Regions from separate parts of the Pseudomonas sp. UMAB-40 genome, predicted to be linked through region 1. Evidence: predicted binding sites of a transcription regulator. Region 1 holds the regulator's gene; each other region holds the start of a gene.
The links. The regulator sigma-54, encoded in region 1, starts transcription at its own class of promoters, with help from an activator protein. The targets are predictions, from matches to a motif close to ANTGGCATNNANNTTGCTNT.

Region 1 (5,554 bases):
TGGTATTGGCAGGGGCGGGGATGTCGCGGGTCAAGGCATTCCTGATCGGTGCAGCATCAGGTCTTGTGGAGCCGGTCTTCGCGTTGTTGTGCGCGTGGCTGGTGAGCCTGGCCGAATTGCTGTTGCCGTTAGGATTGGCGTTGGCGGCGGGTGCGATGTTGCTGGTGGTCACCCATGAAGTCATCCCCGAGTCGCGACGCAATGGTCACGACAAGCTGGCGAGTCTAGGCTTGTTGATCGGGTTTTGCTTGATGATGGTGATGGATACGGCGCTCGCCTAGGCGAGTGCTTAACCGCCTTCGCCAAAGTAGTCGTTGATCAGATCCACCAACGCCTTCAAGGCTTCGTCAGCCTGTTCACCTTCGGTACTCAGGTGGATTTTTGTTCCCTTACCGGCAGCGAGCATCATCATGGCCATGATGCTTTTGCCGTCTACCATGGACTCGGGAGTACGTCCGACCCGGATCGTGCAATCCTTGAACTCACCGGCAACGCCAACGAATTTTGCCGAAGCGCGGGCATGCAGGCCCAGCTTGTTGATGATTTCGATTTCCAGAGCTGGCATCGCGATGTGAATCCTTTAGCTGAGGTCGCGGTGGCGAACCTGGACGTTCTTCAGGGATTGTTGCAGGACCTGGCCCAGACGTTCGGTCAGGTAGACGGAGCGGTGATGCCCGCCGGTGCAGCCAATGGCGATGGTGACGTAAGCCCGGTTGCTGGCGGCAAAGCGCGGCAACCACTTGAGCAGGTACGTGGAGATGTCCTGGAACATCTCTTCGACGTCCGGTTGTGCCGCCAGGTATTCGGCTACCGGTTGATCAAGACCGGATTGTTCGCGCAATTCCGGCTTCCAGTAAGGGTTGGGCAGGCAGCGCACGTCGAACACTAGGTCCGCATCCACCGGCATGCCCCGCTTGAATCCGAAAGATTCCACCAGGAACGCAGTGCCGGCTTCCGGCTGGTTCAGCAGGCGCAGCTTGATGGTATCGCGCAACTGATAAAGGTTCAGGTTGGTGGTGTTCACCTTGAGGTCTGCCAGATCGGCGATCGGGCCCAGCAGATTACTTTCGTCCTGAATCGCCTCGGCCAGCGAGCGATTGGCGTTGCTCAGTGGGTGGCGGCGGCGGGTTTCCGAAAAGCGTTTGAGCAACGTTTCTTCGTCGGCGTCCAGGTACAGCACGTCACACTTGATATGCCGACTTCGGACTTCTTCGAGCAATTCCGGAAACCGCGACAGGTGACTCGGCAGGTTGCGCGCATCGATGGACACAGCAACCAGCGGTTGTGCGAGCTCGGTATGAATCAGCGCGCGCTCGGCCAGTTCCGGCAGTAATCCGGCCGGCAGGTTATCGATGCAGTAGTAGCCGTTGTCCTCGAGAACATCGAGTGCGGTACTTTTACCTGAGCCGGAACGGCCACTGACGATGATCAGGCGCATGATTAATGACCGTTTTGCTCGTCCAGGACAACCTGATACAAGGCTTCATTGCTCGGGGCGCTGCGCAGTTTTTCGCGGACTTCCTTGCGATCGAGCATGCTGGCGATCTGGCGAAGTAGTTCCAGGTGGGCATCGGTAGCGGCTTCCGGGACCAGCAGAACGAACAGCAGGTCAACCGGGGCGCCGTCGATGGCGTCGAAATCGATAGGGGCGTCGAGGTGCATCAGTGCGCTGACAGGCGACGTACAACCTTTCAGACGGCAGTGGGGAATGGCGATGCCGTTACCAAAACCGGTCGAGCCGAGTTTTTCACGGGCAATCAGAGCCTCGAAGACATCTTGCATCTCCAGATCCGGGACTTCTTTATGGATAAGGTTGGCAATTTGCTCGAGGGCTTTCTTTTTGCTGCCGCCCGGCACGTTCACGAGGGAACGGCCGGGGGTCAGGATACTTTCAAGTCGGATCATGGGTTGGGAGTGTTAACGACCGGTCGCGCCCTGAAGGAGGCTTTGGGTCTTTTCCTTATGCTTTTTGAGTTGTTTATCCAGCTTGTCGGTCAGTGCGTCGATCGCCGCGTACATGTCGGTATGCTCCGCGTTGGCGACCACTTCATTGCCGGGAATATGCAGCGTGGCTTCGATTTTCTGCTTGAGCTTTTCGACCGTCATCGTCACCTGCACGTTGGTGATCTTGTCGAAATGCCTCTCTAATCGTTCGAGTTTTTCGCCGATGTAGGTGCGAAGAGGTTCGGTCACTTCCAGTTGGTGTCCACTGATGTTGACTTGCATACAGCTTCTCCTTCGTTGCCAGTGCATAAAGCGGTAGATCAGATGATCTACCACTGGAACGCTGTGGCGTGGCTCTACATCAACCGCTTGCGTTCGCTCGAAGGCGCGATCCCGAGGGATTCGCGATACTTGGCGACGGTGCGGCGAGCCACCTGAATGCCTTGTGCCTCCAGTAAACCAGCGATCTTGCTGTCACTCAACGGCTTTTTCTGATTTTCCGCGGCAACCAGTTTTTTGATGATCGCGCGGATCGCTGTGGACGAGCATTCGCCGCCTTCGGAGGTGCTGACGTGGCTGGAAAAAAAGTATTTCAGTTCATATATGCCCCGAGGGGTATGCATGAATTTCTGCGTGGTCACCCGTGAAATCGTCGACTCGTGCATCCCCACCGCTTCGGCGATGTCATGCAGTACCAGCGGTTTCATCGCTTCGTCGCCATACTCCAGGAAGCCGCGCTGATGCTCGACGATCTGGGTGGCCACTTTCATCAGGGTTTCGTTGCGGCTTTGCAGGCTCTTGATGAACCAGCGGGCCTCTTGCAACTGATTGCGCATGAAGGTGTTGTCGGCACTGGTGTCGGCGCGGCGCACAAAACCGGCGTATTGGGCGTTGACCCGCAGCCGTGGCACCGATTCCTGGTTCAGCTCGACCAACCAGCGCTCGTTGTCCTTGCGCACGATCACGTCAGGGACAACATACTCGGCTTCACTGGACTCGATTTGCGAGCCCGGGCGCGGGTTGAGGCTCTGCACCAGCTCGATGACCTGGCGCAGTTCATCTTCCTTGAGCTTCATGCGGCGCATGAGCTGGCTGTAATCGCGGCTGCCGAGCAGGTCGATGTAGTCGGTGACCAGGCGTTTCGCTTCGGCCAGCCAAGGCGTCTTGGCTGGCAGTTGGCGCAATTGCAGCAGCAGGCATTCGCCCAGGTTGCGGGCGCCGATGCCAGCCGGTTCGAATTGCTGGATGCGGTGCAGGACGGCTTCGATTTCGTCCAGTTCGATGTCCAGTTCCGGATCGAAGGCCTCGAGAATTTCCTCGAGGGTTTCGTCCAGGTAGCCCTGATTGTTGATGCAGTCGATCAGGGTCACGGCGATCAGGCGATCGGTGTCGGACATCGGCGCAAGGTTCAGTTGCCACAACAAGTGGCTTTGCAGGCTTTCACCGACCGATGTGCGGGTGGTGAAATCCCACTCGTCGTCATCGTTGCTCGGCAGGCTGCTGGCGCTGGTCTGGTAGACGTCTTCCCACGCGGTATCGACAGGCAGCTCGTTGGGAATGCGCTCGTTCCAGTCACCTTCCTCGAGGTTATCCACCGTCGGGGCGGTTTCCTGGTAGGAGGGTTCGGAAATGTCGGCGTTGGGGAGCTGCTCGGCTTTGTCGGCCAAGGGGTCGGCGTTATCGAAGTCGTCGCCTTCTTCCTGGCGTTCGAGCATCGGATTGGACTCCAGGGCCTCCTGGATTTCCTGTTGCAGGTCCAGGGTCGACAATTGGAGCAGGCGGATAGCCTGTTGCAGCTGCGGTGTCATCGTCAGCTGCTGGCCCATTCTCAAGACTAGCGATGGTTTCATGGCAGGGGCTTAACACCTTATTCGCCGGCGCACATGCGCCATCCACTACAGGGCGCCGGAGCGCCAAACATAAGCAAATTATATGCCCGAAACTGCAGCGTTTGCCTAGAGCGCTGTAACAATAAAAAAGTATTGATTTTTTATCGAGGCAAGCGCCCGGACAACCAGCCAGACACCTCAATGCTTACAGGCGGAACTCATGGCCCAGATACACTTCCTTGACCAGTTCGTTGGCCAGGATGGTGGCGGAGTCACCTTCGGCGATCAGTTGGCCATCGTTGACGATGTAGGCGGTTTCGCAGATATCCAGTGTTTCACGGACGTTGTGGTCAGTGATCAGCACGCCAATGCCTTTGGCCTTGAGGTGGTAGATGATCTGTTTGATGTCGCCCACCGAAATCGGGTCCACACCGGCGAATGGTTCGTCGAGGAGGATGAATTTCGGGTTGGTGGCCAGTGCCCGGGCGATTTCCACCCGGCGACGTTCACCGCCGGACAAACTCATGCCGAGGTTGTCGCGGATGTGGCTGATGTGGAATTCCTGCAGCAGGCTTTCCAGCTCCTTGCGACGCTCGGCCTTGTCGAGTTCCTTGCGGGTCTCGAGGATGGCCATGATGTTATCGGCCACCGAGAGTTTGCGGAAGATCGATGCTTCTTGCGGAAGATAGCCGATACCGGCCTTTGCGCGACCGTGCATCGGCTGATGGCTGACGTCCAGATCGTCGATCAGAACGCGGCCCTGATCGGCCTGCACCAAGCCGACGATCATGTAGAAACAGGTGGTCTTGCCGGCGCCGTTAGGACCCAGCAGGCCGACGATTTGACCGCTGTCGATGGACAGGCTGACGTCACGCACGACCTGGCGGCTCTTGTAGCTCTTGGCCAGATGCTGAGCTTTCAGAGTTGCCATTACGGGGCCTTTTTCGCGTCGTTTTTCGGCTTGGGCTGGATCACCATGTCAATGCGCGGACGCGCCTCGGTGACCTTGCTGCCCGTCGCACGCCCGGCGCTCGCAAGTTTCTTGGCCGTGTCGTAGACGATTTTTTCGCCTTGGGTGACGTTGTTGTCCTTGTCGACAACTTTTGCCTTGTCGATCAGCACGACGCGGTTTTGCGAGGCGTGGTACTGAATAGTCACCCCCCAACCCTGAACAGGCTTGGTGTCGCCCGCCGTCTGCATCTGCTCGAAGTAGGCGAGGTTGCCCACCGAGGTCACCACGTCGATGTCGCCAGCCGGGGTACGGGTGATGGTCACTGTATTGCCGGTGACCTTCATCGTGCCCTGAGTAATGATCACGTCACCTTTATAGGTGGCAACGCCATTCTTGTCGTCCAGTTGGGCGTCGTCGGCCTGAATGCGGATAGGCTGCTCTTGATCGTTCGGCAGAGCCCAGGCGCTCACGCTTCCCAGTGCTGCGCCCAGACTGAGCAAAATAGGGAGAGTTTTAACGAGCCTCATACTGTCCTCTTACGTTCGATAGCAGGTGTATCCTGCTTTCTTTCAAATACGCTTTCATTCCGTTGCCTGTCGATACACCGCCAGCGCCGTCGATTCTAACGGGTTGATCGGTCTGCGCATATTGCTGCTGCGGGAACACCGTCATTCGGGTGGTGGTAATCAGGGTTTTGCGGTTTTTCTCGTCGAAACGGGTGATGCGCACCGAGTCGATCAGCTCAACCTGAGTGCCGTCCGGGTTGACTTCGCCGTGCTCACTCTGGACGTGCCACGGGAACTGCGTACCGCGAAACATATTCAGGTCA
Region 2 (5,554 bases), on a different contig from region 1:
GGCGTTGCAGCGTGGCGGGGCGACGGCGGAAACGGCGGTGCATATCGGCGATCATCCGGGGGATGACATTGCCGGGGCGCAGCAGGCGGGATTGCGGGCGATCTGGTTTAACCCGGCAGGCAAGGCCTGGGAAGCCGAGAAGGCTCCAGATGCGGAGATTCGCAGCTTGACTGAGTTGCCAGCGTTGTTGGCCCTCTGGAATTCCCGACACTGATCCTGAGAACACACAAAACCCTGTGGGAGCGCCGCAGGCCCATGATTGTTGTTTCAGACATGAAAAAGCCCGCAGCGACGGCGGGCTTTTTCAGCAAGCAAGGGCAGGCGCTTAGATAGGCCGGCTGCCGTACTTGTTGTCAGGCTTCTTGGGAGGATCGGCGACCACATTGGCCTCTACTTCCTGCACCTTGCCGCCCTTGGCCAAAAACTCTTCCATGGCCCGCGCGAGAGCATCGCGTTCCTTGTTCTTGGCTTCGACGCTCGGCAGCTCATCGACCGATACCGCAGCCTTGGCTTTACCCTTGGCGGTCGGAACGGGCGTTTCACCGCCGTCGTCTTCAGCGACGTCTTCGGCCGCTGCTTCCAGACCTTCTTCGGTTTCGTCGTCGTCGCCTACTTCGAGGTCGTCGTTTTCCAGATCATCGTCGCTCATGTTCTACCTCATGACTTGCGAAAAGCAGATTAGTTATAGCCCAGCTTCACCGTCTGTCGACAGTCGCCGGAAAAATTCAATAACCGCTAGTGACCAGCGGTTCATGCCTCTTCACCGTGCACGGTGGCGAGGACTTTACGGGCACCGCCAAAATCACGGTGCTCGCCCAGATAAACACCTTGCCAGGTCCCCAGCGCCAGTCGGCCTGCCGAAATCGGCAAACTGAGCTGACAGCCAAGCACGCTGGCCTTGAAGTGCGCCGGGAGGTCGTCCAGGCCTTCGTCGTTATGCTCATAGCCGTCTGTTCCTTGTGGGATCAGACGATTGAAAAATCGTTCGAAGTCGCGACGTACCGCCGGATCGGCGTTCTCGTTGATGGTCAACGACGCCGAGGTATGCTGCAGCCACAAATGCAACAGACCGACCCGGCACGCCTTGAGTTCAGGCAGGCCGGCGAGTAACTCGTCCGTTACCAGATGAAAGCCCCGGGGCCGTGCCCGCAGGGTAATCAGAGTCTGTTGCCACATACAGTTCTCCGCACGTTCGGGGCGCATTCTAGCGCGCTCAGGGAAAAAACAAAGGCCCTAATATTCCTTCAATCATGTAAGCCATTGGCCGCAGAAAAACGCCCGTCGTAAACGCCACTAAACGTGTACGAAAAAACCTTTCAGCAGTCCCTTCACTGACAAACGCCAGACAAAAAAATGCCCGGCAAGCCGGGCAAGTTTTTTATGCGCGTGCTTACAAGTTGTAGCCGCGTTCGTTGTGGAGCGCCAGATCGATGCCGACAGCCTCTTCTTCTTCCGTGATACGCAGACCCATGACAGCGTCCAGGACCTTGAGAATGACGTAGGTGACGATCGCGGTGTAGATCACCGTGAAGCCCACGCCTTTGCACTGAATCCAGACTTGAGCGGCGATGTCGGTGACTGTGCCGAAGCCACCCAGGGACGGTGCAGCGAACACACCGGTCAGGATCGCGCCGAGGATACCGCCGATGCCGTGCACACCGAAGGCGTCCAGGGAATCGTCATAACCGAGTTTGCGTTTCAGGGTGGTGGCGCAGAAGAAGCACACCACGCCTGCTGCCAGGCCGATGACCAAAGCGCCCATCGGGCCCACGGTGCCAGCGGCCGGGGTGATGGCGACCAGACCGGCCACAACACCCGAAGCAATACCCAGTGCACTTGGTTTGCCGTGAGTGATCCACTCGGCGAACATCCAGCCCAGTGCAGCGGCGGCGGTTGCGATCTGGGTCACCAGCATCGCCATACCGGCGGTGCCGTTGGCCGCAGCGGCGGAACCGGCGTTGAAACCGAACCAGCCGACCCACAGCATCGCGGCCCCCATCAGGGTGTAACCGAGGTTGTGCGGGGCCATCGGGGTGGTCGGGAAGCCTTTACGCTTGCCGAGCACGATGCACGCGACCAGACCGGCCACACCGGCGTTGATGTGCACCACGGTGCCGCCCGCGAAGTCGAGCACGCCCCAGTCCCACATCAGGCCGCCGTTGCCGGACCAGACCATGTGCGCAATCGGTGCGTAAACCAGGGTGAACCACACGCCCATGAAGATCAGCATGGCGGAGAACTTCATCCGCTCGGCGAAGGCACCGACGATCAGCGCAGGGGTGATGATGGCGAAGGTCATCTGGAAGGTGATGAACACCGCCTCAGGGAACAGCGCCGCAGGACCAGTCAGGCTCGACGGCGTGACACCGGCGAGGAATGCCTTGCCCATGCCACCGAAGAACGAGTTGAAGTTGACGACGCCCTGCTCCATGCCGGTGGTGTCGAACGCGATGCTGTAGCCATAAATGACCCACAGAATGCTGATCAGACCGGTAATGGCGAAGCACTGCATCATCACGGAAAGAATGTTTTTGGAGCGAACCATGCCGCCGTAGAACAGGGCGAGGCCGGGAATGGTCATAAACAGCACGAGGGCTGTCGAGGTCATCATCCAGGCGGTATCGCCGGAGTTGAGGACTGGGGCCGCCACTTCGTCTGCCGCCATAGCCAGGCTGGGCATTACGAGGGACAACAGGGCTCCTAGCCCTGCGAATTTACGCAGAGTCATATTGTTTTCTCCTGGGGCGTTGGGTTTGTGGCGGCGTTTAAATCGCGTCGGTATCGGTTTCGCCGGTACGGATGCGAATCGCCTGTTCCAGATTGACCACGAAGATCTTGCCGTCACCGATCTTGCCGGTGTTGGCGGCCTTGGTTATCGCCTCGATAACCCGGTCCAGATCCTTGTCGTCAATGGCGACATCGATCTTCACCTTGGGCAGAAAATCGACCACGTACTCCGCGCCGCGATACAGCTCGGTGTGACCCTTCTGCCGACCGAAGCCTTTGACTTCAGTAACGGTAATGCCCTGCACGCCGATCTCGGACAGCGACTCGCGCACGTCGTCCAACTTGAACGGCTTGATGATGGCAGTGACTAGCTTCATGAAAACTCTCTCCCGAATTGGTGGACTTGCCCCAGGAAAACAAACCCGACTCAAGTCTAAGCGCAGTGCCTGGCTTTGTAACGCATCGTCGGCCTTTGATTGCCCGTCCGACGCCAGCTAACCGCTCCTCACGAAACAACTCCCCCGTTCCGCTTGGCGCACTGCATTCGTCACAGCGACTGCATCAGTGCATGGGTTACTACTGACTAAGCAGAAAGCTTGCCATCTCGCCAAAACCCACTGAATTCAATCCTTTGGCCGCTGCCAACAGCCACTTCCCTCAAATGGCCCGACGGATACGCACAACAACAGTGCGCGGCCGTCCGTCCACATGCGCGAAAAGCGTGCATCCCTGCTGTCGGAATTGACTATAGACACTGCGTGATACACTGCCCGCCATTGTTGACAGGACATTTCCCATGCTCGCACCCAAAGACTTCCTCGACGCCCTGACCGGCACCGCTTCGCGCCTCTTCAGCGGCGAAACCCCGTTGCCGAAAAGCGAAATCGAAAGCCAGTTCAAGGCGCTGCTGCAGAGCGGCTTCAGCAAGCTGGATCTGGTGAGTCGTGAAGAGTTTGATAGCCAGATGGTTGTGCTGGCGCGGACCCGGGCGCGGCTGGAAAGCCTCGAAGCGAAGGTTGCCGAGCTGGAAGCGAAGCTCAATCCCCCAACCGAATAACACCGCAATTCCCTGTGGGAGCGGGCTTGCCCGCGATAGCGTCACCTCGGTCTCCAGCCATCCCACACTGGATCGACCACTTCTGTAGGAACTGCCGAAGGCTGCAATCTCCTGATCTGTCGCCCCGCCACCATCTCGGCAACGTCCTACAAAGATCACCACCGCCGTCCGATAGCGCCGCGAAGCCCAGGTTCCTAAGCTCATCCCCAGCTGAATATTCAGCACTGGGTTTGGCGACCTGGAAGCTTAAGGCGTACAACAACCATCGACGGCGGGTTCCCCTCCGCCACATCGAGTCATGGCGGCTGTGCGTGGGAGACCTTCGGGTCTGCCGGGTTCCTTTTGCTCCGGTTCGCCAACCCGCGTACAGCTGCCACCCAATTGTTTGGCGACGATTGACGGCAGCCTCTTTAGCAAAAGGAGCTGTATTAATGAGTTGCGATAACGCTTATCTAATCCCTCACGTCTTCACCCGCCACAAACTCCACCTCCACGCGCTGTTGATCGAAAACCAGCCTTGGTTCAGCGCCCGAGACCTGGGCCGTCTCCTTCGCCTTTTCCTCGACGAACGCGCCGTCAGAAAGCTCGATCCCGATCAACACCAATTCGCGCGAGTCGTCATCTACGGCACCATCGAAAACACCCTGCTGATCAGCGAGTCCGGCGTCTACGCATTACTGGTCTACCACTACTGCCCCGAATACCGAGGCCTGCGCGAATGGCTGACCCACGACGTAGTGCCAGCCCTCAGAGATGCCCAACAACCGGCAACAAGCGAACGGCCGATCCTGAGCCTGCTGAACTGGCCAGAGATGTCGCTGAGTTTGCTGCACTGGAATAACCAGCCGTGGATTCGGTTGCAGGATGTTCCGCACATGCTGGCGGATGGTGAACGGCCGCAACGTTTGGTCAATGCACCGTGGTGGAAGCGAGCTTCGCGGATGTTGCAATCGCTTTAACAACCAATAGCACTACACAAACTGCATATGCATGTCTTCTGGCAGCATTAGCCCACAGCTAACGCTGTCATTTCCTACATTTGAAAACTTTTAATCTAACGCCCTTCAATAATCCCAGTTCGGTCCTACAGAATGCGGCTCCCGCGCCTGATTACGTGAACACCCTCCAGACCTTTATCTTTCATCGCCCTGATCCCAACAGAACACGAGCGATGAGAAGAAAAGGAAAAGGTACGGAACTTCGCGACCAGACTCTTAAATCGAATGCACGAAAGCTGGCGCACAAAACCTTCATCAAGGACTGTGCAGCTCAAGGTCTAGAGATAGATACGTCGGTGATCAGTTTTGATCCTATTACCACTGCTGCGATAGATGCCTCTCACCTGTGGACAGAAGTAGTCCTGTATCCATGGGATAGCATCCCGGACTGGAAATGTAAGGATGCCAAGGGTTTCGATTTGGCGATCTGGTATGCGCAGAAGCTATGTGGCCTGTGCTATGCGACCCCGAGAAGAAGCACAGTCTGCATAAAAGTCATCCTTTTACAGGGGCACCCGGACAAAACCCATCCACTTCGCGGGTGGATCGCTCAAATGGCGCTATTGGCAGCAGAATTTTACGCGCGGACGCTGGGGTGCAAAGAGATCGAGATACAAGATCCTGACCCTAACGTTGTCTCCTACTATCAGGAGCTCGGATTCAATTTTGACGAGACCAACCGCCTTGTCATTTACGTGGATGCCCAACAACATCAACTGATGATCCAGACACACGAGGTGTCTATGAACCAAAAAAAACGAAAGGCCAAGCT
Region 3 (5,554 bases), on a different contig from region 1:
CTCTACGTGAAATCGAACCTGTCGGGCGAATTCACCGTGATCAACCCGTACCTGGTTCGGGACCTGAAGGCTCGCGGCCTGTGGGACTCGGTCATGATCAACGACCTGAAGTACTACGACGGTTCGGTACAACAGATCGAGCGCATCCCGCAAGAACTCAAAGAGCTCTACGCGACCGCGTTCGAAGTGGACACCAAGTGGATCGTTGACGCGGCAAGCCGTCGTCAGAAGTGGATCGACCAGGCTCAGTCGCTGAACCTGTACATCGCTGGCGCATCGGGCAAGAAGCTGGACGTGACCTACCGCATGGCCTGGTACCGTGGTCTGAAAACCACTTACTACCTCCGTGCCCTGGCCGCGACCAGCACCGAGAAGTCGACCATCAACACCGGCAAGCTGAACGCTGTTTCCAGCGGCGGCAACCACGGTGAAGATTCGGTCCTGGCAGCACCGGCCGGCCCTGCTCCAGTGCCGAAGGCTTGCGCCATCGACGAGCCGGATTGCGAAGCTTGCCAATAAGCTGAGCCGGTGAGCGCTGAAAGGCGCTTACCTGGATAACCCCCGATCAGTCCTCTGGATTGGTCGGGGGTTTTCTTTTGCCTGAAGGAAAGTGGTGGCCGGGCTGACGCCTTCGCCGGCAAACCTCGCTCAGGGGACCGAGTTGGCTCGGAGGAATGCGATCAACTGTAGGAGTGAGCCTGCTCCGGGCGGCGTTCCGACGATGAGGCCAGCACTGATAACCAAGATGTCTACGCCAGGGACAAATCCCGGCCATAAAAAAGCCCCTCTGGCGAGGGGCTCTTTATTCAGCGCTAACCTGCATCAGGTCATCTGAATGATCGTCTGCATGATGGTGCTCTGGGTGGAGATGGTCTTGGCGTTCGCCTGGTAGTTGCTCTGCGCCTTGATCAAATCAACCAGTTCGTTGGTCAGGTTGACGTTGGACTCTTCCAGGGAGTTGGACACCACCGCACCCAGCGTACCGGTTTTCGGTGCATCGACACCCGCCACACCCGAAGCGAAGGTTTCTTTCCAGCGGGTACCGCCGATTGGCTGCAGGCCTTGCTCGTTGGCGAAGCTGGCGACCGCTACCTGGCCGATGGCCTTGGTTTGCTGGTTGCTGAAGTTGGCGGTCATGACACCGCTTTCGTCGATGGTCAGGCTGGCAATCTGGCCGGTGGCATAACCGTCCTGGTACTGCGCAGTACGGGCGGTTGGCGAAGCGTAGGAGGTGGTTTTGGTCATGTCGAACGCAATACCGCCGGCGGCTGCGTCCGAGCCGTTCAGGGCCCAGGTTGGCGGGTTGGAATTTGGGTTAACCAACACGCCCGGCTTCCAGCCTGTCATGGTCAGGGTGTTGCCGACTTTAGTCCAGCCTGCACCGGCCGTCAGCGTCTTGATGCTGCCATCAGGGTTGAAGGTGATGTCGGCAGTGATTGGCACCTGAGGAACGGCAGTCGGGTCCGTTGGGCTACGACCGTCCATGTAGGTGTAAACGGTCCAGGAGTTGGATGCCGCATTTTTTACGTAGTACTGATCCATCCTGTGCTCGTTACCTTGGGTGTCGTACACAGGGGTGGAAATGGTTTTGTTGTAGCTATTGGTGTCTTTGACGTTGAACGGCGTCACTGTCGGCAGTGGGTCCGACGAGTTCAGGTTCAGCGTCTGATCGATACGGGTCGTGGCATGTGGCGCCAGGCTTGAGGTGTCGATTTTCAGGTCGGTCAGCACACCGTTGATGATCTTGCCGTTGGCATCAACGCCATAACCCTGCAAGCGGTTACCGTTGTTGTCGACCACGTAGTTTTCAGCGTCAGTCTTGAACGCGCCGGCACGGGTGTAGCTCAGGGAGCCGTTGTCGCTGAGGATGAAGAAACCGTTGCCCTGGATACCCATGTCCAGCACGTTGCCGGTGTTGTTCACGTCGCCCTGGCCGAACTGCTGGGAAACGTTGGCCAGACGCACGCCGTTGCCGATGGTCTTGCTGCCGGTACCCAGGCGCGTGGCCGAGTACACGTCTTCGAATTCTGCACGGGACGATTTGAAACCGGTGGTCGCTACGTTGGCGATGTTGTTGCCGGTCACGTCCAGTTGTTTGTTGGCTGCATAGAGACCGCTAAGGCCGATATTGAAAGACATATTCCACTCCTTTGTGCCGTGTTAGTCGGCTCTATATACCAATGGTTTGTACTTTGGACAGGGCAACACTGCCCAGGCCTGCCAGGTTCAGCATCAACTCACCGCCGGTCTGGCTGATGGTCACACTGTTGACGGTTGCCGGCAGGTAAGTCACCAGCGAGGTCGCCTTGCTGTCATAGGTCGCGGTGGCGGCAAATTTGTACTTGCCGGCCTTGGCCACTTCGCCTGCATCGTTCTTGCCGTCCCAGATGAAGCTGGCGTTGCCGGCCTTCTGGCTGCCAAGGTCGATGGTGCGAATCACTTTGCCATCGGCGTCGGTGATCTTGATCGTCACCGGATCCACCGATGCCGGAACCACGGCCGTGCCGTTGAAGCTCTTGGAGGTATCGACGACCGCTGTGTCGGTCTGCGCGACCACTGAGCGGCCCACCAGCGAAGACGCTTGCAGCGCTTGCGACGAGTTGTAGTTGCCGGCAATGCCGCTGACCGTATCGTTCAGCGTGGTGATGCCTTCCAGGCTACTGAACTGTGCCAGCTGAGCGACGAAGTCACCGTTGTCCTGAGGCTCGAGCGGGTTCTGGTTTTTCAGCTGGGTGACCAGCAATTGCAGGAACGCATCCTTGCCCAACGCCTTCTTGCCGGTAGCGCTGTTGGTCGCCGAGGTCAGGCCGTCGGCGCTGGTGTTGGTCTTGACCGACGAATTGGCCAAGACATCCTTGATGTTCACGCCGCTGGTGGTATCGGTAACACTCATCTGAGTCGCCCCTTATCACTGACCGAGGGTCAGGACCTTCTGCATCATGGTTTTGGCGGTGTTCATCATTTCGGCGTTGGTCTGGAACGAGCGACTGGCGGAAATCATGTCGGCCATTTCTTCGACGACGTTGACGTTCGGGTAGTAGACGTAGCCCTTGGCATCGGCGGCCGGATGGTTTGGCTCGTAACGCGCATCAAGGTTGCTCTGGTCTTCGACCACGCCCAGCACTTGCACGCCTTGACCGGCGGCGTCCTGGTTCTGGAACAGCGAATCGCTGCCGCCGCTCTGGCCGCCCTGGAACATGGTGGCGAACACCGGGTGACGGGCGCGATAGGTCTGGTCGATGCTCGACGAGACGGTTTCGGCGTTGGCGATGTTCGAGGCCACGGTGTTCAAGCGCGTGGTCTGCGCACTCATGCCGCTACCGGCAATGTTGAAAACACTGGATAGAGACATGAATTACTCTCCGCGCAGGGCTGACATCAGCCCTTTGAATTTGCTGTTGAGCAGGGTGAAGCTGGCCTGGAAGCCGACGGCGTTTTCCGCGTAGTTCGACTGTTCCAGTTGGGCGTCCACGGTGTTCTGGTCGATCGACGGCTGCATCGGCGTGCGATACATCAGCGACTCGTCGCCATTGCCCAGGCCTTCGGCTTCGATATGACGGTTGTTGGTCATGTTCAAGGCAAAAGTACCGCCCTTGGTTTTCTCGTTCTGTGCGGCGAGCACTTTGGAGAACTCCAGGTCCCGAGCCTTGTAGTTCGGGGTGTCGGCGTTGGCGATGTTGTTGGCCAGGACTTCGGCACGCTGCGCGCGGAAGCCCAAGGCTTGTTCGTGGATACCGAGCGCTTTATCGAAGCTGATGCTCATGTCGGGAAACCTTCGGGTGACCTGATTTTTCGTATCAGAGACATAGCAAGCGGCGTGCCAATTCAAAAAAGCCCGGAAACCGGGGCTTTGCCGGCAGTGGCAAGGCGGCAATGCCAGAAAAGCGGCAACCGATGTCCGCCGTCTGCCGCTTTTCTGCCGCTTATCCCCTCTAAAGAACACCACCACCCCCTGTGGGAGCGAGCTTGCTCGCGATGGCGTCGTGTCTGCCGACATCTGCATGGTCTGACCCACCGCAATCGCGAGCAAGCTCGCTCCCACAGGGTTCAGCGGTGTTGGTGAGATATTGGCAGGCAAAAAAAAATTGGCAGGCAAAAAAAACGGGAGCCGCTGAGGGCTCCCGTTTTTTTGATGCTGCCAACGAATCACTTCGCCTGGTAAATGATCCCCGGGCTGCACTGGACCATCTGGTAATGATCCGGCAAACCGTTCAGCGCTTCGGAGGCGCCGAGGAACAGATAACCGCCTGGCTTGAGCGTGCTGTGAATACGCAACAGGATGTCTTTCTTCACCTCGGCGGAGAAGTAGATCAGCACGTTGCGGCAGAACACGATGTCGAACTTGCCCAGGGCCGCATAGCTGTCCAGCAGGTTGAACGAGCGAAACTCCACGCGGCTCTTGATCGGCGCCTTGATCGCCCAGCGCCCCGGCCCTTTGGGGTCGAAGTAACGCTGAAGGCGCTCGGGCGACAGGCCACGGCCGATGGCCAGGCTGTCGTACTCGCCGGTCTTGCAGTTGGTCAGCATGGTGCCGGACAAGTCGGTCGCGACGATTTGCGCGCCCATCTTCAACTGGCCCATGTTGACGCGCTCGAACTCATCGATGGACATCGACAGCGAATACGGTTCCTGACCCGACGAGCACGCCGCCGACCAGATCCGCAGGCGCTGGCCGGGGGCCGCCTTGATCGCTTCGGGCAACACCTTGTTCTTCAAGACTTCAAACGGATAGGTGTCACGAAACCACAGGGTTTCGTTGGTGGTCATGGCATCCACCACCATCTCGCGCAAACCGCTGCGCGGCTGGGTCTGGATGCGCTGAACCAGCTCACCCAGGGACTTGATGCCTTGCTGCTCCATCAGTTTGTTGAGACGGCTCGAGACCAGGTACTGCTTGTTTTCACCGAGCAAAATGCCACAGGCTTTTTCCAGGAATACCCGGAACTGTTCGAAATCCAAATTACCCGTAGACAAAGATGCCGCCTCTTAAATCGTGTTAATCACCAGGGGCAGAAGGCCCCTAGCTGATATCTGCTGCTTTGATCCGGTCGACTACCCGGGATGCCAGGTCATCAGGACGGAATTTGGCAAGGAAGTCATCCGCGCCGACCTTCTTGACCATTGCCTGATTGAATACACCCGACAACGAAGTATGCAGGATGATATGAAGCTTTTGCATGCGCGGGTCGTTGCGGATCTCGGCCGTCAGGGTGTACCCGTCCATTTCCGGCATCTCGATGTCGGAAATCATCATCAGGAACTCTTCTTCCGGCTTCTTGCCCTCATCGACCAGCTTGCGCAAGTAATCCAGCGCTTGCCTGCCGTCGTTCAATGCCACCACTTCGACGCCGACCGTTTGCAGACAACGAGTCACCTGCTTGCGCGCCACCGACGAGTCATCGACCGTCAACACCCGCAAGGACAGCGCCTTGTGCTGGGTTTCGACATCCACCACGCCGACCGAAATCGCTTCCGGTGTCGGCGCCACTTCTGCCAGCACTTTCTCGACGTCGATGATTTCGACTAACTGATTGTCGACCCGAGTCACAGCTGT
Region 4 (5,554 bases), on a different contig from region 1:
AGTTTGCCGTAGGTGTGAGTAAATTCCGCGAACCAGGGGTTGGTCAGCAGCGGACAGTGGCCAAAGATCTCGTGGAAAATGTCCGGCTCTTGCAGGTAATCCAGCTCTTCGCGGGTGCGAATAAAGGTCGCCACTGGAAACTGCTTGTTGGCCAGCAATTCGAAAAAGGTTTGGAAAGGGATCAGTGCCGGTACCCGGGCCACTTGCCAGCCGGTGGTTTCACCGAGGACTTTGTTGATCTCGCCCAGTTGCGGAATGCGGTCGTGGGGCAGGCCGAGTTTTTCGATACCGTCCAGGTATTCCTGGCACGCACGACCCTCGATCACTTTCAGTTGGCGAGTAATCAGCGTGTTCCACACCGCGTGTTCTTCAGCGGGGTAGTCGATAAAACCTTGCGCATCGGGCTCGCGAGCCACGTACTGCGTCTGCTTCATGCTGCTCTCCTGCAAGGGGATTTCGTTCTTGTTATGTGCTGCTATGGACTTAGAAATACCCCAAGGTGTGCGGCGTTGCAGCAGGTGATCCGATCTCGTCGTAGGAAAATTCGCCAATTATCGTAAAGTATTCGTTACGGATTAGCGCCTGTGGCGCAGCTATTGAGATTTTCGGGTTTGAAATGGCGCACAGGTGTCACATAATCTTGACGACTATCTGGGCGGCTCGGCAAATAAATAGGGCCGAGAGCACTGCGAATATCCTGTGGGAGCGAGCCTGCTCGCGATGAGGGTGTGTCAGGCAAATTAATCTCGCCTGACACACCCTCATCGCGAGCAGGCTCGCTCCCGCAGGTTTCACCTCAGGCATCCAACCCATTCACCGTTTTTCGGGCCTTTATATGCGTATCAAAGTCCACTGCCAGAACCGCATCGGCATCTTGCGCGACATTCTCAACTTGCTGGTCGAGTACGGGATCAACGTCGCTCGCGGCGAGGTCGGCGGTGAGCATGGCAATGCGATTTACCTGCACTGCCCGAACCTGATCAACATTCAGTTCCAGGCGTTGCGTCCGAAATTCGAGTCGATTGCCGGGGTGTTTGGCGTCAAGCGTGTAGGGCTGATGCCCAGCGAGCGTCGGCACATGGAACTCAATGCCTTGCTCGGCGCCCTGGAGTTTCCAGTGTTGTCGATCGACATGGGCGGCTCCATCGTCGCGGCCAACCGTGCGGCGGCGCAGTTGCTGGGGGTGCGGGTCGATGAAGTGCCGGGCATTCCGCTGTCGCGTTATGCCGAGGATTTCGACCTGCCGGAACTGGTGCGCGCCAACAAGTCGCGGATCAACGGTTTGCGGGTCAAGGTCAAGGGCGATGTGTTTCTCGCCGATATCGCACCGCTGCAATCGGAGCATGACGACAGCGAAGCCATGGCCGGTGCGGTGTTGACGCTGCACCGGGCGGATCGGGTCGGCGAGCGCATCTATAACGTGCGCAAGCAGGAGCTGCGCGGGTTCGACAGCATTTTCCAAAGCTCCAAGGTCATGGCGGCAGTGGTGCGCGAGGCTCGACGCATGGCGCCGCTGGATGCGCCACTCTTGATCGAAGGGGAAACCGGCACCGGTAAAGAGTTGTTGGCGCGTGCCTGTCACCTGGCGAGCCCTCGCGGCCAGTCACCTTTGATGGCACTCAACTGCGCCGGCCTGCCGGAATCGATGGCCGAGACCGAGCTGTTCGGTTACGGCCCCGGCGCTTTCGAAGGGGCGCGGGCCGAAGGCAAGCTCGGGCTGCTGGAGCTGACGGCGGGCGGTACGTTGTTTCTCGATGGTGTCGGGGAAATGAGCCCGCGCTTGCAGGTGAAATTGCTGCGCTTCTTGCAGGACGGTTGCTTCCGTCGTGTGGGCAGTGACGAAGAGGTCTATCTGGATGTGCGGGTGATCTGCGCGACGCAGGTGGACTTGTCCGAGTTGTGCGCGCGCGGCGAGTTTCGCCAGGATCTGTATCACCGCTTGAACGTGCTGTCGCTGCACATCCCGCCGCTGCGTGAATGCCTCGACGGTTTGACGCCGCTGGTGGAGCACTTCCTCGATCAGGCCAGCCGGCAGATCGGTTGCCCTTTGCCGAAGCTGGCGCCGGCGGCGATGGAGCGGCTGAGTCATTACCATTGGCCGGGCAATGTCCGGCAGTTGGAGAACGTGTTGTTCCAGGCGGTCTCCCTGTGCGAGGGCGGGACCGTGAAGGCTGAGCACATTCGCTTGCCGGATTACGGCGTGCGTCAGCCGCTTGGCGATTTCTCCCTCGAAGGTGGGCTGGATGCGATTGTCGGGCGCTTTGAGAAAGCGGTACTGGAGCGGTTGTATTCCGAGCACCCGAGCAGTCGGCAGCTGGGCAAGCGGCTGGGGGTTTCCCATACGACCATTGCCAATAAATTGCGCGAGTATGAAGTCGGCAAAGAACCCGGCGCATAAGCACCTGCAATAACTTTATTGTGGCGAGGGAGCTTGCTCCCGCTCGGGTGCGAAGCGGCCGCAAAACCATCCGGTGCGACCTCCCTGTCAGGCCTCGACCAATCTTTTTGGGGCTGCTTCGCAGCCCAGCGGGAGCAAGCTCCCTCGCCACAGGGGAATCTGTTGGCTGCAATGGCCGGCACTTGCCACCAAACGGCATAACACCGCCGGTTTTTCGTCTCCGATACATTTCCCCAATCTCCGCAAAACCCCTCAAGTCCTTTGTTTGCCGGGCCTCGCGCCGTCAGAAAAAAGTTGGTCTGTAAATTGCTTATCGCTCAGCAGTACAGCGGTGGGCGGCAAACGTCCGGCATGCAGAGGAAAGAGCGTGGATAAGTACCTTTATGTGGCAATGACCGGCGCCAGCCAGAATGCACTGGCGCAGAAGGCTCATGCCAACAACCTGGCAAACATCTCCACCAACGGTTTTCAGAAGGACCTGGAACAGGCCCGTTCGATGCCGGTGTTTGGTGACAGCTTTCCGGCGCGTGCGTTTGCCATGACCGAGCGTCCGGCCACCGACTTCTCGCCAGGTTCGCTGGTTGAAACCGGTCGGGACCTCGACGTCGCGGTGCAAGGCAATGGCTGGATCGCCGTGCAGACCCCCGATGGCGCTGAAAGCTACGTGCGCACCGGCAGCCTGAACGTGGACGCCCTGGGCGTGCTGCGTGCCGGCAACGGTATGCCGGTGATGGGCAATGGCGGACCGATCGCCGTGCCGCCCGAGCAGCAAATCGAAGTGGGCGAAGACGGCACCATCAGCATCCGTGCGATGGGCGAAGGCCCGCGCGTGATGGCTGAAGTCGACCGCATCAAACTGGTCAACCCTGACCTCAAGAACATGACCAAAGGCCTGGACGGTTCGATCCACACCAAGGACGGCAAGCCGGCGCAAGCCGATGCAGGCGTCAAACTGGTGTCCGGGTTCCTTGAGTCGAGCAACGTCAATGCCGTGGAAGAGATGACCTCGGTGCTGGCTTTGTCGAAGCAGTTCGAGCTGCACATCAAGATGATGAACACCGCCAAAGACGATGACCAGGCCATGGCTCGGGTCTTGCAGATCAGCTAATTATCAGAACGTCGCGCCGTAAAACAGGCGCACGAGGAGAATCGAATGCTTCCGGCTCTATGGGTTGCCAAAACAGGTCTGTCCGCCCAGGACACCAACCTGACGACCATTTCCAACAACCTGGCGAACGTGTCGACCACGGGTTTCAAACGTGACCGCGCCGAGTTCCAGGACTTGCTCTATCAGATCAAACGCCAGCCAGGCGCCCAGTCGACCCAGGACAGCGAACTGCCGTCGGGTCTGCAAGTGGGTACCGGTGTGCGCATCGTCGGTACTCAGAAAAACTTCACCGCCGGCAGCCTGCAGACCACCGAGCAGCCGCTCGACCTGGCCGTCGACGGTCGCGGTTTCTTCCAGATCCTGCAGCCGGACGGCACCACGTCCTACACCCGTGATGGCACGTTCCACCTTGACTCCAACGGTCAGATCGTCAACGCCAGTGGCTTTGCCCTGGAACCGGCCATCGTCATTCCGAACGACGCGCAGACCTTCACGGTCGGTCGCGACGGCACCGTATCCATCACCGTTCCGGGTAACCCGGCCAATCAGGTGATCGGTAACCTGCAAACCGCCGACTTCATCAATCCGGCCGGTCTGCAAGCTGTGGGTAACAACCTGTTCCTGGAAACCGCTGCCAGCGGCGCGCCGCAAATCGGCACCCCGGGCCTGAACGGTTTCGGTACCACGCTGCAGAACACCCTGGAAACGTCCAACGTCAGCACCGTTGAAGAGATGGTCAACATGATCACCACTCAGCGCGCTTACGAGATGAACTCCAAGGTGATCTCCACCGCCGATCAGATGCTCTCGTTCGTAACGCAGAATCTGTAATCAGTCTATGAGGCGACCATGAGGTCGCCTGCAACACCGTGAGGTAGGGTCATGAATCGCTTTGTATCTGTTCTGGCACTGAGTGGGGTCGTCGTGCTCGCGGGCTGCGTCGCTCCGCCGCCCAAGCCCAATGACCCTTACTACGCCCCGGTGTTGCCGCGCACGCCGTTGCCGGCCGCCGCCAATAACGGCTCGATCTATCAGGCCGGTTTTGAACAGAACCTGTACAGCGACCGCAAGGCGTTCCGGGTCGGTGACATCATCACCATCACCCTGAACGAACGCACCCAGGCCAGCAAGAACGCCAACTCGCAAATAGGCAAGAACAGCAAGACCGACATCGGTCTGAGCTCGTTCTTTGGCGGCGGTCTGAGCACCAGCGATCCAGTGGGCAGCGGTAGCTTGAGTCTGGACGTCGGTTACGAAGGCGACCGTGCGACCAAGGGCGACAGCAAATCCGGGCAGAGCAACAGCCTGACCGGCTCGATCACCGTGACCGTCGCTGACGTGCTGCCCAACGGCATCATCGCTGTGCGCGGCGAGAAGTGGCTGACGCTCAACACTGGCGATGAGCTGGTGCGGATTGCCGGCATGGTGCGCTCCGATGACATCGCCACTGACAACACCGTGTCGTCGACCCGTGTCGCCGATGCACGCATCACCTACTCGGGCACCGGTGCGTTCGCCGATGCGAGTCAGCCAGGCTGGTTCGACCGTTTCTTCCTCAGCCCGCTGTTCCCTTTCTAGGTGGCTACGTTGAATCTTAAACACCTGATGGTGGCCGCCCTGATGCTCTCGGCTGCGTTCAACGCGCAAGCCGAGCGGCTGAAGGATATCGCCAGTATTTCCGGCGTTCGTTCCAACCAATTGATCGGCTACGGCCTGGTGGTCGGGCTTAACGGCACCGGCGACCAGACGACGCAAACCCCGTTCACCCTGCAGACCTTCAACAACATGCTCTCGCAGTTCGGCATCAAGGTGCCGCCGGGTTCGGGCAACGTGCAGTTGAAGAACGTCGCCGCCGTGTCGATCAGTGCTGATCTACCGGCGTTTGCCAAACCGGGTCAACAGGTCGACATCACCGTTGCGTCTATCGGTAACTCCAAGAGCCTGCGCGGCGGCACCTTGCTGCTGACGCCACTCAAAGGTATCGACGGCAACGTCTATGCGATCGCCCAGGGCAACCTGGTGGTCGGCGGTTTTGATGCCGAAGGCCG

Region 2: glnK (P-II family nitrogen regulator) is a predicted target of sigma-54. The motif match lies at 3,312-3,331, and genes of this name have one in related genera.
Region 3: flgB (flagellar basal body rod protein FlgB) is a predicted target of sigma-54. The motif match lies at 3,806-3,825, and genes of this name have one in related genera.
Region 4: K0F88_RS30930 (flagellar basal body rod protein FlgF) is a predicted target of sigma-54. The motif match lies at 2,692-2,711, and genes of this name have one in related genera.

Annotation. Positions count from the first base shown of each region.
Region 1 is NZ_LT607561.1:45,720-51,273, forward strand. It holds gene K0F88_RS16420 (ZIP family metal transporter) at 1-281, shown strand, start outside; gene K0F88_RS16425 (HPr family phosphocarrier protein) at 290-565, opposite strand; gene rapZ (RNase adapter RapZ) at 581-1,438, opposite strand; gene ptsN (PTS IIA-like nitrogen regulatory protein PtsN) at 1,441-1,905, opposite strand; gene hpf (ribosome hibernation-promoting factor, HPF/YfiA family) at 1,918-2,226, opposite strand; gene K0F88_RS16445 (RNA polymerase factor sigma-54) at 2,301-3,794, opposite strand; gene lptB (LPS export ABC transporter ATP-binding protein) at 3,979-4,704, opposite strand; gene lptA (lipopolysaccharide transport periplasmic protein LptA) at 4,704-5,252, opposite strand; gene lptC (LPS export ABC transporter periplasmic protein LptC) at 5,239-5,554, opposite strand, start outside.
Region 2 is NZ_LT607556.1:28,569-34,122, reverse strand. It holds gene K0F88_RS09930 (HAD family hydrolase) at 1-214, shown strand, start outside; gene sutA (transcriptional regulator SutA) at 326-649, opposite strand; gene K0F88_RS09920 (secondary thiamine-phosphate synthase enzyme YjbQ) at 751-1,176, opposite strand; gene K0F88_RS09915 (ammonium transporter) at 1,391-2,728, opposite strand; gene glnK (P-II family nitrogen regulator) at 2,766-3,104, opposite strand; gene K0F88_RS09905 (accessory factor UbiK family protein) at 3,524-3,784, shown strand; gene K0F88_RS09900 (Bro-N domain-containing protein) at 4,216-4,743, shown strand; gene K0F88_RS09895 (hypothetical protein) at 4,899-5,554, shown strand, end outside.
Region 3 is NZ_LT607572.1:93,990-99,543, forward strand. It holds gene K0F88_RS26290 (ribonucleoside-diphosphate reductase subunit alpha) at 1-519, shown strand, start outside; gene flgE (flagellar hook protein FlgE) at 823-2,139, opposite strand; gene flgD (flagellar hook assembly protein FlgD) at 2,171-2,893, opposite strand; gene flgC (flagellar basal body rod protein FlgC) at 2,909-3,352, opposite strand; gene flgB (flagellar basal body rod protein FlgB) at 3,356-3,763, opposite strand; gene cheR (protein-glutamate O-methyltransferase CheR) at 4,147-4,974, opposite strand; gene K0F88_RS26320 (chemotaxis protein CheV) at 5,021-5,554, opposite strand, start outside.
Region 4 is NZ_LT607585.1:9,797-15,350, reverse strand. It holds gene phhA (phenylalanine 4-monooxygenase) at 1-434, opposite strand, end outside; gene K0F88_RS30935 (sigma-54-dependent transcriptional regulator) at 836-2,398, shown strand; gene K0F88_RS30930 (flagellar basal body rod protein FlgF) at 2,766-3,506, shown strand; gene flgG (flagellar basal-body rod protein FlgG) at 3,552-4,337, shown strand; gene flgH (flagellar basal body L-ring protein FlgH) at 4,389-5,084, shown strand; gene K0F88_RS30915 (flagellar basal body P-ring protein FlgI) at 5,112-5,554, shown strand, end outside.